Linked DNA regions of Variovorax paradoxus. Each later gene encodes a partner of the first gene's protein in a complex. Links are inferred from orthologs where the notes say so. Each region holds a gene or a part of one and is shown in the gene's direction. Other genes may lie near its edges.

Region 1 (7,691 bases):
TACGAATTGCCGATGGAAGTGAATTCGAACGCCGCGATCTGCGAATCGCTCTTGCGCCAGCCCGTGATGTCGCTGCGCTCGCCGCCGGAAAACACATAGCCGTTCTGCAGCACGCCCGCGGTTTCGCCGGTCACGATGTTGACGCCGTCCACCGACATCACGGCCATGATGCGTTCGCCCATCGCATTGCGCGCACGGATCGCGTAGCGCGCGCCTGGCCGTCCGGCCACCCAGTATTCGCCGCGGTGGCGGTAGATCGGCAGTTCGCGGCCGCTGGCGCGGTCGAGCACGCTGAGCTGCATCAGCGTGCCGATGCGGTCGTAGGTTGAAGGTGGCCGCACGGGGCTTTCGGCGCAAGCCGGGAGGGCGCCCAGCGCGGTCCATGCGAGGGCGGTCGAGAAAAGCAGTCTGCGCTTCATGATGTCTTTCCTTGCCAGGAGTGGATCGGTACGGCTTCTACGGAGCAGCACCGGCGGCAGGGTCAAACGCGCGCAAAAAAAATGGCGCTGACTCTTTCGCGGCAGCGCCAGGCGTCATGTCTTTGGTCTAGATGTCTTCGAGCAGCGGATACGGCAGCGGCTCGACCGTGAGCGCCGGCCCGTCGGGGCCGCCGGCATGCAGTCCGCCGGTTTCGAGCGCCGAGATCTGGATCGAGATCAGCGCGGCCCAGCCGCCGCCGGGCGCCGGCGCAGCCTGTGCCACCGTGCCCACCGGCTGCTCGGCGTCGCCGGCTGCGAACACTTCCTGGCCCGCGCTCACGGGCGCGTCGGCCTGCACGAGGTAGGTGCGCCGCTTCAAGGTGCCGCGGAACTGGCTGCGCGCCACGATTTCCTGGCCCGGGTAGCAGCCCTTCTTGAAGTTCACGCCGCCCACGGATTCGTAGTTGATCATCTGCGGCACGAAGGCCTCGACCACCGGCGCGGTCAGGGTCACGATGCCGCTGCGAACCTCGCTCCATTGCCAGAGCTGCGCGTCGAGCGCCGGGCCCGCGGGCACCGGGCTGCCGGTCGGCGCGATCCACATGGCGCGCGGCACGCCGTCGGCCGGGTAGAGCGACACCGAACTGATGTCTTCGCCGATGGCCGTGCGCTGGCCGGGCAGGGCTGCGGCATCGAGGCCATTGGCTGCCAGTGCGGTACCGGCAAGGCCGTAGAGCGCGAACTGCTCGGTGGCGTCGGTGAGCTTTGCCTTGGCGCGCAGCACGTACATCGACAGGCGCTTGAGCGTGGCGGCCAGGATGTCGCGGCTGCAGACCAGCAGCACCAGGTCGGGCTGCGGCCGGATGCCGACGAAGCTGGCGATCACGCGGCCCTTGGCGGTGCAAAGCGCGGCCAGGCGGGCCTCGGTGGCGCCCAGCAGCGCGAAATCCTGGGTGAGCTGGCCATGCAGGAAGCTGGCGGCATCAGCGCCTTCGGCGCGGATCACGCCCAGGTGAGTAAGAGTGGTAACACCGTTGAGAACGACAGTAGTCATCGCTGAATTATCATGGCCGGAGCCGTTCCGTCGGGTCCGCAGGGAATCCCGCCCCGATTCCCGCCGGGCCACCGGCTTTTCGTCCTGATTCGTTTTCCTTTCTCCGCTAAATCATCGGACCCGTGCGCCGCTTCTTCCTCACGCTTTTTCTGCTCGCCGCCCTGGCTGCGCTCGGCCTCGGCGCGGCCGGCCTCTGGTGGGTGCATCAGCCGCTCAAGCTGCCCGCGCCCAGCGTCGATCTTTCCGTGGAACCCGGCACCACGCCGCGCGGCGTTGCGCAGGCGGTGGCCGACACCGGAACCGACGTGCAGCCACAGATGCTCTATTTCTGGTTCCGCATCTCGGGCCAGGACCGCCAGATCCGGGCCGGCAGCTACGAACTGGAGCGCGGCATCACGCCCAAGATGCTGCTCAACGTGCTGGTGCGCGGCGAGGAAGCCACGCGCAGCCTGGTGCTGGTCGAAGGCTGGAACATCCGGCAGGTGCGCGCCGCGCTCGCCAAGGCCGACCAACTCAAGCCCGAGACCGTCGGCCTGCCCGACGATGCCCTGATGGCCAAACTGGGCCGGCCCGGCGTGCATCCCGAAGGCCGCTTCTTCCCCGACACCTACACCTACTCGAAGGGCTCGACCGACGTCGCGCTGCTGCAGCGTGCCATGCGGGCCATGGACAAGAAGCTCGAAGCCGCGTGGGCCGCCAGGGCGGCCGATTTGCCGATCCAATCGGCGGATCAGGCGCTTATCCTGGCCAGCATTGTCGAAAAGGAGACAGGAAAAGCCAAGGACCGCTCCGAGATCGCCGCCGTTTTCGTCAACCGGCTGCGCGCCGGCATGCCGCTGCAAACCGACCCGACCGTGATCTACGGCCTGGGCACCGCGTTCGACGGCAACCTTCGCAAGAAAGACCTGCTGGCCGACACCCCCTGGAACACCTACACGCGCGGCGGCCTGCCGCCCACGCCCATCGCCATGCCGGGCAAGGCGGCGCTGCTGGCGGCGGTGCAGCCGGCGCAAAGCAAGTCGCTGTACTTCGTTTCGCGCGGCGACGGCACCAGCCAGTTCAGCAGTTCGCTCGACGACCACAACCGCGCGGTCAACCGCTACCAGCGCGGCGGCGGCGAACCCAAACCGAAAGTTGCGCAATGAGTGAGGGCCTGTTTCTGACGCTCGAGGGCATCGATGGCGCCGGCAAGTCGAGCCATCTCGACGCCATGGAGGCGCTTTTCAAGGCCCGCGGCCGCACGGTCGTGCGCACGCGCGAGCCCGGCGGCACACCGCTGGCCGAAACCCTGCGCGTGCTGATCCTCGAGCAGCCGATGGACCCGCTGACCGAATCGCTCCTGGTGTTCGCGGCGCGGCGGGACCACGTGGTGCGGGTGATAGAGCCGGCGCTGGCACGCGGCGACGTGGTGCTGTGCGACCGTTTCACCGACGCCACCTTTGCCTACCAGGGCGCGGGCCGCGATTTCGATACGCAGGTGCTGTCGACGCTGGAGCAATGGGTGCAGGGGGGCAGGGGAGCGGCAGGGCTGCTTCAGCCTCACGTCACGCTCTGGTTCGACCTGGCGCCCGAGATCGCCGCCCAGCGCCTGGCGGGAGCCCGCCTGCCCGACAAGTTCGAGTCCCAGCCGGTCGAATTCTTCCGGCGCGTCGCGGCGGGCTACGCGGCTCGCGCGGCGGCCGATGCGCGGCGTTTCGTGCGCATCGACGCCAGCCAGACGCGCGACCAGGTCTGGCAGCAGGTCGAGACGGCGCTTGTCGCACGCGGCGCGCTGGCACCCGCAAGCGGAGCGGCACGATGAGCACGCCGGCGCTTTCGCCCTGGCTGCATCGGCCGCTCGCGGAGCTCCTGCGCCAGCGCGGCCATGCCTGGCTGCTGCAGGGGCCCTCGGGCCTGGGCCAATACGAACTCGCGCTGGCGCTTGCCGCCGCCTGGCTGTGCGAACAGCCCAAGGAGGAGGGCGGCACCGCCTGCGGCCATTGCCCGAGCTGCCATGCCATCGAGGTGCGGACCCACGCCGACCTTTGCGTGCTGATGCCCGAGGTCGCCATGCAGGAACTGGGCTGGCCGCTCGACGAAAAGGCGCAGGCCGACATCGACGACAAGAAGCGCAAACCCAGCCGCGAGATCCGCGTCGAGGCCATGCGCGATGCGGTCGGCTTTGCCCAGCGCACCAGCGCCCGCGGCCGCGGCAAGGTGGTGCTGGTGTATCCGGCCGAGCGCATGAACACCATCACCGCCAATGCGCTGCTCAAGACGCTCGAGGAGCCGGTCGGCGATGTCCGCTTTGTGCTGGCCAGCGAGGCGGCCTGGCAATTGCTGCCGACCATCCGCAGCCGCTGCCTGGGCTTCACGCTGCCCTGGCCCGGGACGGCCGAAGCCGAAGCCTGGCTGGCCGCGCAGGACGTGCCCGCCGCAGATGCCACCGCATTGCTGCGCGCCGCCGGCGGGCGGCCCAGCGATGCCTTGCGGCTCGCGCGCTCCGGCCAGTCGCCCAAGGCCTGGTCGCTGCTGCCCAAGGCCGTTTCGCGCGGCGACGTGGCCGCCCTTGCGGACCAGTCGCCATCGCAGGCCATCGGCTCGCTGCAGAAGCTCTGCCACGACCTGATGGCCGTTGGCAACGGCGCCGCGCCGCGTTTCTTCGAGGCCGCCGACCTGCCGCCCGCCGTGCCTTCGCACCTGGCGCTGGCGCGCTGGTCGAAGTCGCTCGCGAACGCGGCCCGAACCGCCGAACATCCCTACAACCCGGGCCTGATGCTGGAAGCGCTTGTGAGCGAAGCGCGAACCACCCTAAACTCTGCTGCTCGCCGCCCATGAACCAACCAGCCGCATCCGCACCCGCCGCCCCGGCGCCTCAACGGCCGAGCGTGATCCAGCTCGCCATCAAGGAAAAGGGCGCGCTCTATGCCGCCTACATTCCGCTCTTTGCCGAAGGCGGCATCTTCATTCCGACCTCGCGCGAATACCGCCTGGGCGACGATGTCTACGTGCTGCTGACGCTCCCCGAAGACCCGCAGCGCTACCCGGTGGCTGGCAAGGTCGCATGGATCACGCCGCAGCGCGCCGCGGGCAACCGGGCACCGGGCGTGGGCATCCGTTTTCCGTCGGACGAAAAATCGCGCCAGCTCAAGGCCCGCATCGAAGCGGCGCTCGGCGGTTCGATGGCCTCCGACCGCCCGACACAGACTATCTAGGCTCGCCCCCAGGCTGCGCGCACTTCGTGTCGCTACGCCCACCCCCTACCGGGGGCGACACCAGAGGCCCGGCAAAGCCGGTTCCTCGGTGTCCCTGGCATAAGCCAGACAATCAGCGCCATGTTCACCGATTCCCACTGCCACCTCACTTTCCCTGAATTCGCGGACCAGATGCCGCAAATCCGCGCCGCCATGGCCGAGGCGCAGGTCGATCGGGCCTTGTGCATCTGCACCAAGCTCGAGGAGTTCGACGATGTGCAGGCGCTGGCCGCGCGCTACGACAACTTCTGGGCCAGCGTCGGCGTGCATCCCGACAACGAGGACATCGCCGAACCCACGGTGGACGACCTGGTGCGCCGCGCGGCCTTGCCCCGCGTGGTGGCCATCGGCGAAACCGGGCTCGACTACTACCAGATGGAAGAACGCAAGGGCGGGCGCAGCATTGCCGACATGGAATGGCAGCGCGACCGCTTCCGCGTGCACATCCGCGCCGCGCAGCAAACCCGCATGCCCCTGATCATCCACACGCGCGAAGCCTCGGCCGACACGCTGGCGATACTCAAGGAGGAGGGCGAGGACGGCTCCGGCAACGCTGCGGGCGGCGTGTTCCATTGCTTCACCGAAACCGCCGAAGTGGCCCGAGCGGCGCTCGACCTGGGCTTCTATATTTCCTTTTCCGGCATCCTGACCTTCAAGAAGGCGCAGGACCTGCGCGACGTGGCGGCCTTCGTGCCGCTCGACCGCATGCTGATCGAAACCGACAGCCCCTATCTGGCACCCGTGCCGTACCGCGGCAAGACCAACAATCCGTCGTACGTGCCGTACGTCGCCAGGCAGATCGCCGAACTGCGCGGGCTGCCGCTCGAAGAGATTGCGCGAGCCACGAGCGACAATTTTGAAACGCTGTTCAACGCGATAAAAACCAAATGAAGAAATGCATTAAGAAGTTTCTGTATCTTATTGTCGTAGCAGCAACTTTTATCGCGCATGCCGGTTCGTTCGAAGACTTCTTCCGGGCTGTGCGCGGCGACAATGCCAGCGGCGTGCGCACCCTGCTGAACCGCGGCTTCGACCCCAACACGCGCGATGAGCACGGCCAGACCGGCCTGATCATCGCCTTGCGCGAACCATCGCCCAAGGTCGCACAGGTGCTGCTCGAATCGCCGCAGACCGATGTCGACCTGGCCAACGCCAAGGACGAAACCCCGCTGATGCTGGCCGCCATCAAAGGCCAGCAGGAACTGGTCGCCCAGCTGCTCAAGCGCGACGCCGCCGTCAACAAGACCGGCTGGACGCCGCTGCATTACGCCGCCAGCAGCGGCCAGCTGAGCATCATGAAAGTGCTGCTCGACAACTACGCCTTTATCGATGCGCAATCGCCCAACGGCACCACGCCGCTCATGATGGCCGCGATGTACGGCTCGACCGAGGCCGTGAAGCTTTTGCTGGCCGAAGGCGCGGACACCACGATGAAGAACCAGCTCGGCATGACGGCCGTCGACTTCGCGACCAAGGCCAACCGCCCGGAAGCCGCGCAGTTGATCGCGGCGGCGGCCGACACCAAGGCTGCCCCGAAGGCGATCCCGAAGGATGGCAAATGGTGACGCCGGCGGGTTCCTTCGCATCGCATTGAAGGGCCGGATTCGCCGCATCGGCAGGCCCGGGAAAACGCCAGAAAGAGGGCGCCTGCGCATCGTGCGAGACTCTGCGCAGAAGGAGAAGCAGAGATGAATACGTTTCTATTCATGGTCTTTTTGCTGGCCGTCGGACTGCTTGGGTTCGCAGCAATCGCCAGAAACAGGTCGGCGCAAAACAGCAGCGGCTTCGTCGACAAGCCCAAGGCGCGCCCGCCGCTCACGGCGCGCGAGCAGGCCATGTACAACCGGCTCGTGCAGACCCTGCCGGATCTCGTGGTGCTGCCGCAGGTCAGCTTCGGTGCATTGCTCACGGCCCGCACGCGCGCAGCGCGAAGCTCGTTCAGCCGGAAGATCGCCGACTTCGTCGTGTGCGACCGCTCGTTCAAGGTCGTGGCCGTGGTCGCATTCGGCGGCGACAAGAGCAACAAGGGCAAGTCGCAGCGCGACTTGGACCGCGATGCGCTGCTGGTGGAGGCCGGCTACCGCGTGCTGCGATACCCGAGGTTGCCGGACGTGGGCCGCGTGGAGGCGGACTTCGATCCAACGCTGGCATCGGTGAGTCCGATGGGGTCCTGAGGGCGGGCTTGGTTTGCCAGGGATCGGGCCTCATTGGGTATTCCTGAAAGGAACACAATGTGCATTATGTTAAATGACATAAACAACAAGTCCCCCCTCCAGGACCTGTCGCCCGCGCCCACTGCTTCTTGCAGTTGCCCCAATAAGTCCTTGTCGCATTGGCAGTCGTCCGACAGACCCGTCGGGATCAGCTCTTGGGCTTTGCGTATTCCTCGGCGCTCATCACCTCGAAGCCAACGAACGGGTCGTTGCCTTCGACCCATGCGTCGTGGCCCGGTGGAATGGTGTACGACATGCCTTCCTCCAGGGTGGTCTTCGAGCCGTCGTTCATTTGCACGGTAACCCGCCCGGAAACCACGTACCCGACGTGAGCGACCTGGCAGCTGTCCGTGCCGACGACCGGCTTGATGCACTTCGACCAGCGCCATCCGGGCTGGAACTTGAAGCGTCCCAGCGTGTACCCCTCGAGGCGGACCACTTCGACCCGGGTCTTTTCGGGCTCCCGAACCTCATCCGGTTCGTCGTGGGATTTCGTCTGAAGCTTGGTGACATTCATCGGATTTGCCATCACTACTCTCCTTGCACGAGTGAGCAGGCAGGCCGCGCCAGCCTCGTGCAAAGCCGCGCGTCGAACGATCGAATGGTAGTCCCGCGCCACGCCTTGCGGCGACTCATTCCTCGCCCGGTAGGTACCCCGGTGGCGTGCATCTCGGGCACGTGCGCGGAATTTCCAGCGCTAAAGTGCTGATTGCGATGCTCAGGCAGACCACCACCACACTCGACTTCGACACCGATGGCCGGGGCCTTCGGG
Region 2 (5,507 bases), 2.4 Mb from region 1 along the record:
CGCGAGCCGCAAGAAGTATTACGCCTGCTCGATGCTGCCGTACCCCAGCGGCAAGCTGCACATGGGCCATGTGCGCAACTACACCATCAACGACATGCTCACGCGGTACCTGCGCATGAGCGGCTACAACGTGCTGATGCCCATGGGCTGGGACGCCTTCGGCCTGCCGGCCGAGAACGCGGCGCTCAAGAACGGCGTGCCGCCCGCCAAGTGGACCTACGAGAACATCGACTACATGCGCGGCCAGCTTCAGGCCATGGGCCTGGCGATCGACTGGAGCCGCGAGATCGCCACCTGCGATCCCAGCTACTACAAGTGGAACCAGTGGCTGTTCCTGAAGATGCTCGAAAAGGGCATTGCCTACCGCAAGACCCAGGTCGTCAACTGGGACCCGGTCGACCAGACCGTGCTGGCCAACGAGCAGGTGATCGATGGCAAGGGCTGGCGCACCGGCGCCACGGTCGAACGCCGCGAGATCCCGGGCTACTACCTGAAGATCAGCGACTACGCCGAAGAACTGCTCGAGCACACCCAGCACAAGCTGCCCGGTTGGCCCGAGCGCGTCAAGCTGATGCAGGAGAACTGGATCGGCAAGAGCGAGGGCGTGCGCTTCGCCTTCACGCACGACATCCACGACGCGAGCGGCCAGCTGATCCAGGACGGCCGCATGTATGTGTTCACCACGCGCGCCGACACCATCATGGGCGTCACCTTCTGCGCCGTGGCGCCCGAGCATCCGCTGGCCGCGCACGCCGCCACGCTCGACCCCAAGGTCGCGGCCTTCATCGAGGAATGCAAGGCCGGCGGCACCACCGAGGCCGAGCTCGCCACGCAGGAGAAGAAGGGCGTGCCCACGGGCCTGACCGTGACGCACCCGATCACCGACGAGCAGGTGCCGGTGTGGGTCGGCAACTACGTGCTCATCAACTACGGCGACGGCGCCGTGATGGGCGTGCCCGCGCACGACGAGCGCGACTTCGCCTTCGCCAACAAGTACGGCATCGAGATCATCCAGGTGGTGCTGGTCGACGACGAGCCGCACTTCGACTATCACAAGTGGCAGGACTGGTACGCCGACAAGCAGCGCGGCGTGACCATCAACTCCGACAACTTCAGCGGCATGACCTACAAGGAGGCCGTGGCCGCCGTGGCGCATGCGCTCGGCCAGAAAGGCTTGGGCGAGCTGCAGACCACCTGGCGCCTGCGCGACTGGGGCGTGAGCCGCCAGCGCTACTGGGGCACGCCGATCCCGATCATCCATTGCGACGAGCACGGCGCGATGCCGGTCCCCGAGAAGGACCTGCCCGTGGTGCTGCCGACCGATTGCGTGCCCGACGGTTCCGGCAATCCGCTCGCCAAGCACGAAGGCTTCCATGCCGGCGTCGTCTGCCCGGTCTGCGGCAAGCCCGCGCGGCGCGAGACCGACACCATGGACACCTTCGTCGACAGCTCGTGGTACTTCATGCGCTACTGCGATCCGAAGAACGACCAGGCCATGGTGGCCGAGGGCGCCGACTACTGGATGCCGATGGACCAGTACATCGGCGGCATCGAGCATGCGATTCTTCACCTGCTGTACGCGCGCTTCTGGACCAAGGTCATGCGCGACCTGGGTCTGGTGAAGGTCGACGAGCCCTTCAGCAAGCTGCTCACGCAGGGCATGGTGCTCAACCACATCTACTACCACCGCGACGAGCGGGGCGGCAAGAACTACCACCCGCCGCTGGAGGTCACGCCCACGCTCGACGCGCAGGGCCGCATCGTCGGCGGCACCACCGCGGACGGCACCAAGGTCGAATACGGCGGCGTCGGCAAGATGGGCAAGAGCGAACGCAACGGCGTCGACCCGCAGGACCTGATCGAGAAGTACGGCGCCGACACCGCGCGCCTCTACACCATGTTCACCGCGCCGCCCGAAGCCACGCTCGAGTGGAACGACGCGGCCGTCGAAGGCAGCTACCGCTTCCTGCGCCGGGTCTGGAATTTCGGCGTCGCGCAGGCCGACGTGCAGCCGGCGGCGATCGCCGGGCAGGCCTTCGGCAAGGCCGCGCAGGCGCTGCGCCGCGAGGTGCATACCGTGCTGCGCCAGGTCGACTACGACTACCAGCGCATGCAATACAACACGGTGGTGTCGGGCGCAATGAAGCTGCTCAATGCGCTCGAAGGCTTCAAGCCTGACGGCAGCGCCGGCGACACGGCCGCGCTGCGCGAAGGCTTCGGCATCCTGCTGCGCTGCCTGTATCCGGCCACGCCGCACATCACGCACCAGCTCTGGCAGCAGCTCGGCTACGACAAGGAGCTGGGCGATCTGCTCGACGCGCCCTGGCCGGTGGTCGATGTAGGCGCGCTCGAGCAGGACGAGATCGAGCTCATGCTCCAGGTCAACGGCAAGCTGCGCGGCGCGCTGCGCGTGCCGGCCGGCGCCTCCAAGGCCGAGATCGAAGCGCTCGCGCTTTCCTGCGACGACTTCGTCAAGTTCGCCGAAGGCGCGCCGGCCAAGCGCGTCATCGTGGTTCCCGGCCGGCTGGTCAACGTGGTCATCTGAACGAACGACAGAAGCATGAACAATCGCAACGCCCCGCTGCCGCGCCGCGGCTTTCTCCTGGGTCTTGCCGCGGCGGGCGCCAGCCTGGGCCTGGCCGGCTGCGGATTCGAACTGCGCAAGGCGCCGGTGTTCGCGTTCAAGACGCTGTCGGTGTCGGGCAATTCGGAACTGATCAACCGGCTGCGGCGCGAAATGCGGGCCGCCGGCACGGTCACGCTGGTGCCGCCCGAGCAGGCCCAGACCGCCGACGCGATCCTCGAGATCCTCGGCGAGAACCGCGACCGCATCGTGATCTCGACCAATTCGGCGGGCCTGCTGCGCGAGCTGCAGCTGCAGCTGCGCGTTCGCTTCAGCCTGCGCACGCCGGGCGGCAAGATGCTGCTGGCGCCCACCGAGGTGTCGCAGACGCGCGACCTGAGCTTCAACGAAACCAACGCGCTCGCCAAGGAAGGCGAGGCCGAGCTGCTCTACCGCGACATGCAGGCCGACATCGCGCAGCAGCTGATGCGCCGCCTCGCGGCCGTCAAGGAACTCTAGGCTCGAGCCCACGCCGGCCGCTTTCCATCCATGCAACTTGCCAGCGCCCAACTGGGCTCCCATCTGCAGAAGGGGCTGAAGCCTCTCTACACGATCCACGGCGACGAGCCGCTGCTCGCGCAGGAGGCGGCGGACGCCATCCGCGCCGCGGCGCGCCTGCAAGGCTATACGGAGCGCAGCTCGTACACCGCGGCCGGCGCGCACTTCGACTGGAGCGCGGTGCTTGCGGCGGGCGGCTCGCTCTCGCTGTTTGCCGACAAGCAGATCGTCGAGATCCGCATTCCCTCGGGCAAGCCCGGCAAGGACGGCAGCACGGCGCTGCAGCAGCTGGCCGAGGGCGCGCCCGGCAACGACAGCACGCTCACGCTGGTGATGCTGCCGCGGCTGGACAAGGCCACGCGCACCGGCGCCTGGTTCTCGGCGCTCGAGAACAACGGCGTGAGCCTGCAGGTCGATCCGATCGAACGCGCCGCGCTGCCGCAGTGGATTGCGCAGCGCCTCGGGCTCCAGGGCCAGCGCGTGATGCCCGGCGACGAAGGCCAGCGCACGCTGCAGTTCTTTGCCGACCGCGTCGAAGGCAACCTGCTCGCCGCGCATCAGGAAATCCAGAAGCTCGCCCTGCTGCATCCGGCGGGCGAGCTGAGCTGGGAGCAGGTCGAAGGCGCCGTCAACAACGTGGCGCGCTACGACGTCTTCAAGCTCTCCGAGGCCGTGCTGGCCGGCAACCCGCAGCGCGTGGCGCGCATGCTCGACGGCCTGCAGGCCGAGGGCGAGGCCGAGGTGCTGGTGCACTACACGATCGCCGAGGACATTCGCGCCCTCAAGCGCGTGAAGGACGCCATGGCCGCGGGCCGGCCGCTGCCCATGGCGCTGCGCGAGAACCGCATCTGGGGCCCGCGCGAGCGCGCCTTCGAACGCGTGCTGCCCCGGCTCGACGACCGCATGCTGGCCCGGCTGCTGCGCGCGGCCCATGTGGTGGACGGCATCTGCAAGGGCCTGAAGCAGCCCGACTGGCCCGCCAGCAGTTGGCAGGCCCTGCAGCGCCTGGCGCTGATGCTGTGCCGCGCCTGCAGCAGCGCTGCGCTTGCTCCCTCTCCCTCCGGGAGAGGGTAGGGGTGAGGGCGCAAAGCCCGGGGTTGATCCAAATGCAGGAAAATGCCGGCATGAACGCGTTCAACGTCAGCGAGCACATGCAGACCCTCGGCCTGCAGGCAAAAACCGCCGCATTCCTCATGGCCCGTGCGGATGCAGCTACCAAAAACAGAGCATTGAAGGCGCTGGCCAAGCGCCTGCGCGAAGCCGGCCCTGGCTTGGCCGAGGCCAACCAGAAGGATCTGGCGCGCGCCACGGCCGCCGGGCTTTCGGCGCCGATGGTCGACCGCCTCAAGCTCACGCCCAAGGTCATCGAGACCGTGGCCCTGGGCTGCGAGCAACTCGCCGGCATGGCCGACGTGATCGGCGAGATCATCGGCATGAAGCAGCAGCCCAGCGGCATCCGCGTGGGCCAGATGCGCGTGCCGATCGGCGTCTTCGGCATGATCTACGAGAGCCGCCCCAACGTGACCATCGAGGCCGCGAGCCTGGCCATCAAGAGCGGCAACGCCGCGATCCTGCGCGGCGGCTCGGAGGCGATCGAGTCGAACAAGGCGCTGGCGCTGCTGGTGTCCGGCGCGCTGGCCGAGGCCGGCCTGCCGGTCGATGCGGTGCAGCTGGTGCAGACCACCGACCGCGAAGCCGTGGGCCAGCTCATCGCGATGCCCGAGTTCGTGGACGTGATCATCCCGCGCGGCGGCAAGGGCCTGATCGAGCGCATCAGCCGCGATGCCAAGGTGCCGGTCATCAAGCACCTGGACGGCAACTGCCACGTCTATGTGGACGACACGGCCGAGTTCGAAATGGCGCTGCGCATCGTCGACAACGCCAAGACGCAGAAATACAGCCCCTGCAATGCGGCCGAAGGCCTGCTGGTGTCGGCCGCGGTGGCGGAAGACTTCCTGCCCCGCATCGCCGCGATCTTCGCGGCCAAGGGCGTGGAAATGCGCTGCGACCCGGCGGCGGCCCGGATCCTGCGCGCGGATGAAACCCTCGGTTCCGGCGCAAGGGTCGTCGATGCGGTCGAGTCCGACTGGTCCGAGGAATACCTTGCCGCCGTGATCAGCATCAAGGTGGTCGAAGGGGTCGACGAGGCCATTGCGCACATCAACCGCTATTCGAGCCACCACACCGACGCCATCGTCACGCGCGACCATGTGCATGCGCAGCGTTTCCTGCGCGAGGTCGATTCGGCCAGCGTCATGGTCAATGCGAGCACCCGCTTCGCGGACGGTTTCGAGTTTGGCCTGGGGGCGGAAATCGGCATCAGCACTGACAAGTTCCATGCGCGCGGGCCGGTCGGCATCGAAGGGCTGACCTCGCTCAAGTACGT

The links. The genes of interacting proteins can lie anywhere in the genome.
Region 2: the proteins of QFZ47_RS26235 (region 1) and holA are in contact, whole or in part, in a cryo-EM structure (PDB 8GIZ), measured with the Escherichia coli proteins. The link is inferred for Variovorax paradoxus from one-to-one orthologs.

The regions. Positions count from the first base shown.
Region 1 is NZ_JAUSXL010000002.1:4,770,252-4,777,942, reverse strand. The notes cover bases 2,281-5,280. They hold QFZ47_RS26235 (DNA polymerase III delta subunit-related protein), read left to right. Parts: upstream 2,281-3,270; coding sequence 3,271-4,290; downstream 4,291-5,280. Other genes in these bases: QFZ47_RS26225 (TatD family hydrolase), read left to right, coding at 4,788-5,280; QFZ47_RS26230 (PilZ domain-containing protein), read left to right, coding at 4,287-4,667; tmk (dTMP kinase), read left to right, coding at 2,615-3,274; mltG (endolytic transglycosylase MltG), read left to right, coding at 2,281-2,618. In the rest of the region: QFZ47_RS26255 (hypothetical protein), read right to left, coding at 1-419; CAF17-like 4Fe-4S cluster assembly/insertion protein YgfZ, read right to left, coding at 547-1,473; more of mltG, read left to right, coding at 1,596-2,280; more of QFZ47_RS26225, read left to right, coding at 5,281-5,597; QFZ47_RS26220 (ankyrin repeat domain-containing protein), read left to right, coding at 5,594-6,271; QFZ47_RS26215 (DUF2726 domain-containing protein), read left to right, coding at 6,395-6,880; QFZ47_RS26210 (cupin domain-containing protein), read right to left, coding at 7,068-7,448; QFZ47_RS26205 (secondary thiamine-phosphate synthase enzyme YjbQ), read left to right, coding at 7,634-7,691. UniProt on the Escherichia coli protein: Part of the beta sliding clamp loading complex, which hydrolyzes ATP to load the beta clamp onto primed DNA to form the DNA replication pre-initiation complex.
Region 2 is NZ_JAUSXL010000002.1:2,367,490-2,372,996, forward strand. Bases 2,324-5,153 are described here. They hold holA (DNA polymerase III subunit delta), read left to right. Parts: upstream 2,324-3,112; coding sequence 3,113-4,195; downstream 4,196-5,153. Other genes in these bases: leuS (leucine--tRNA ligase), read left to right, coding at 2,324-2,545; QFZ47_RS14870 (LPS-assembly lipoprotein LptE), read left to right, coding at 2,561-3,082; QFZ47_RS14880 (glutamate-5-semialdehyde dehydrogenase), read left to right, coding at 4,246-5,153. Outside these bases: more of leuS, read left to right, coding at 1-2,323; more of QFZ47_RS14880, read left to right, coding at 5,154-5,507. UniProt on the Escherichia coli protein: Part of the beta sliding clamp loading complex, which hydrolyzes ATP to load the beta clamp onto primed DNA to form the DNA replication pre-initiation complex.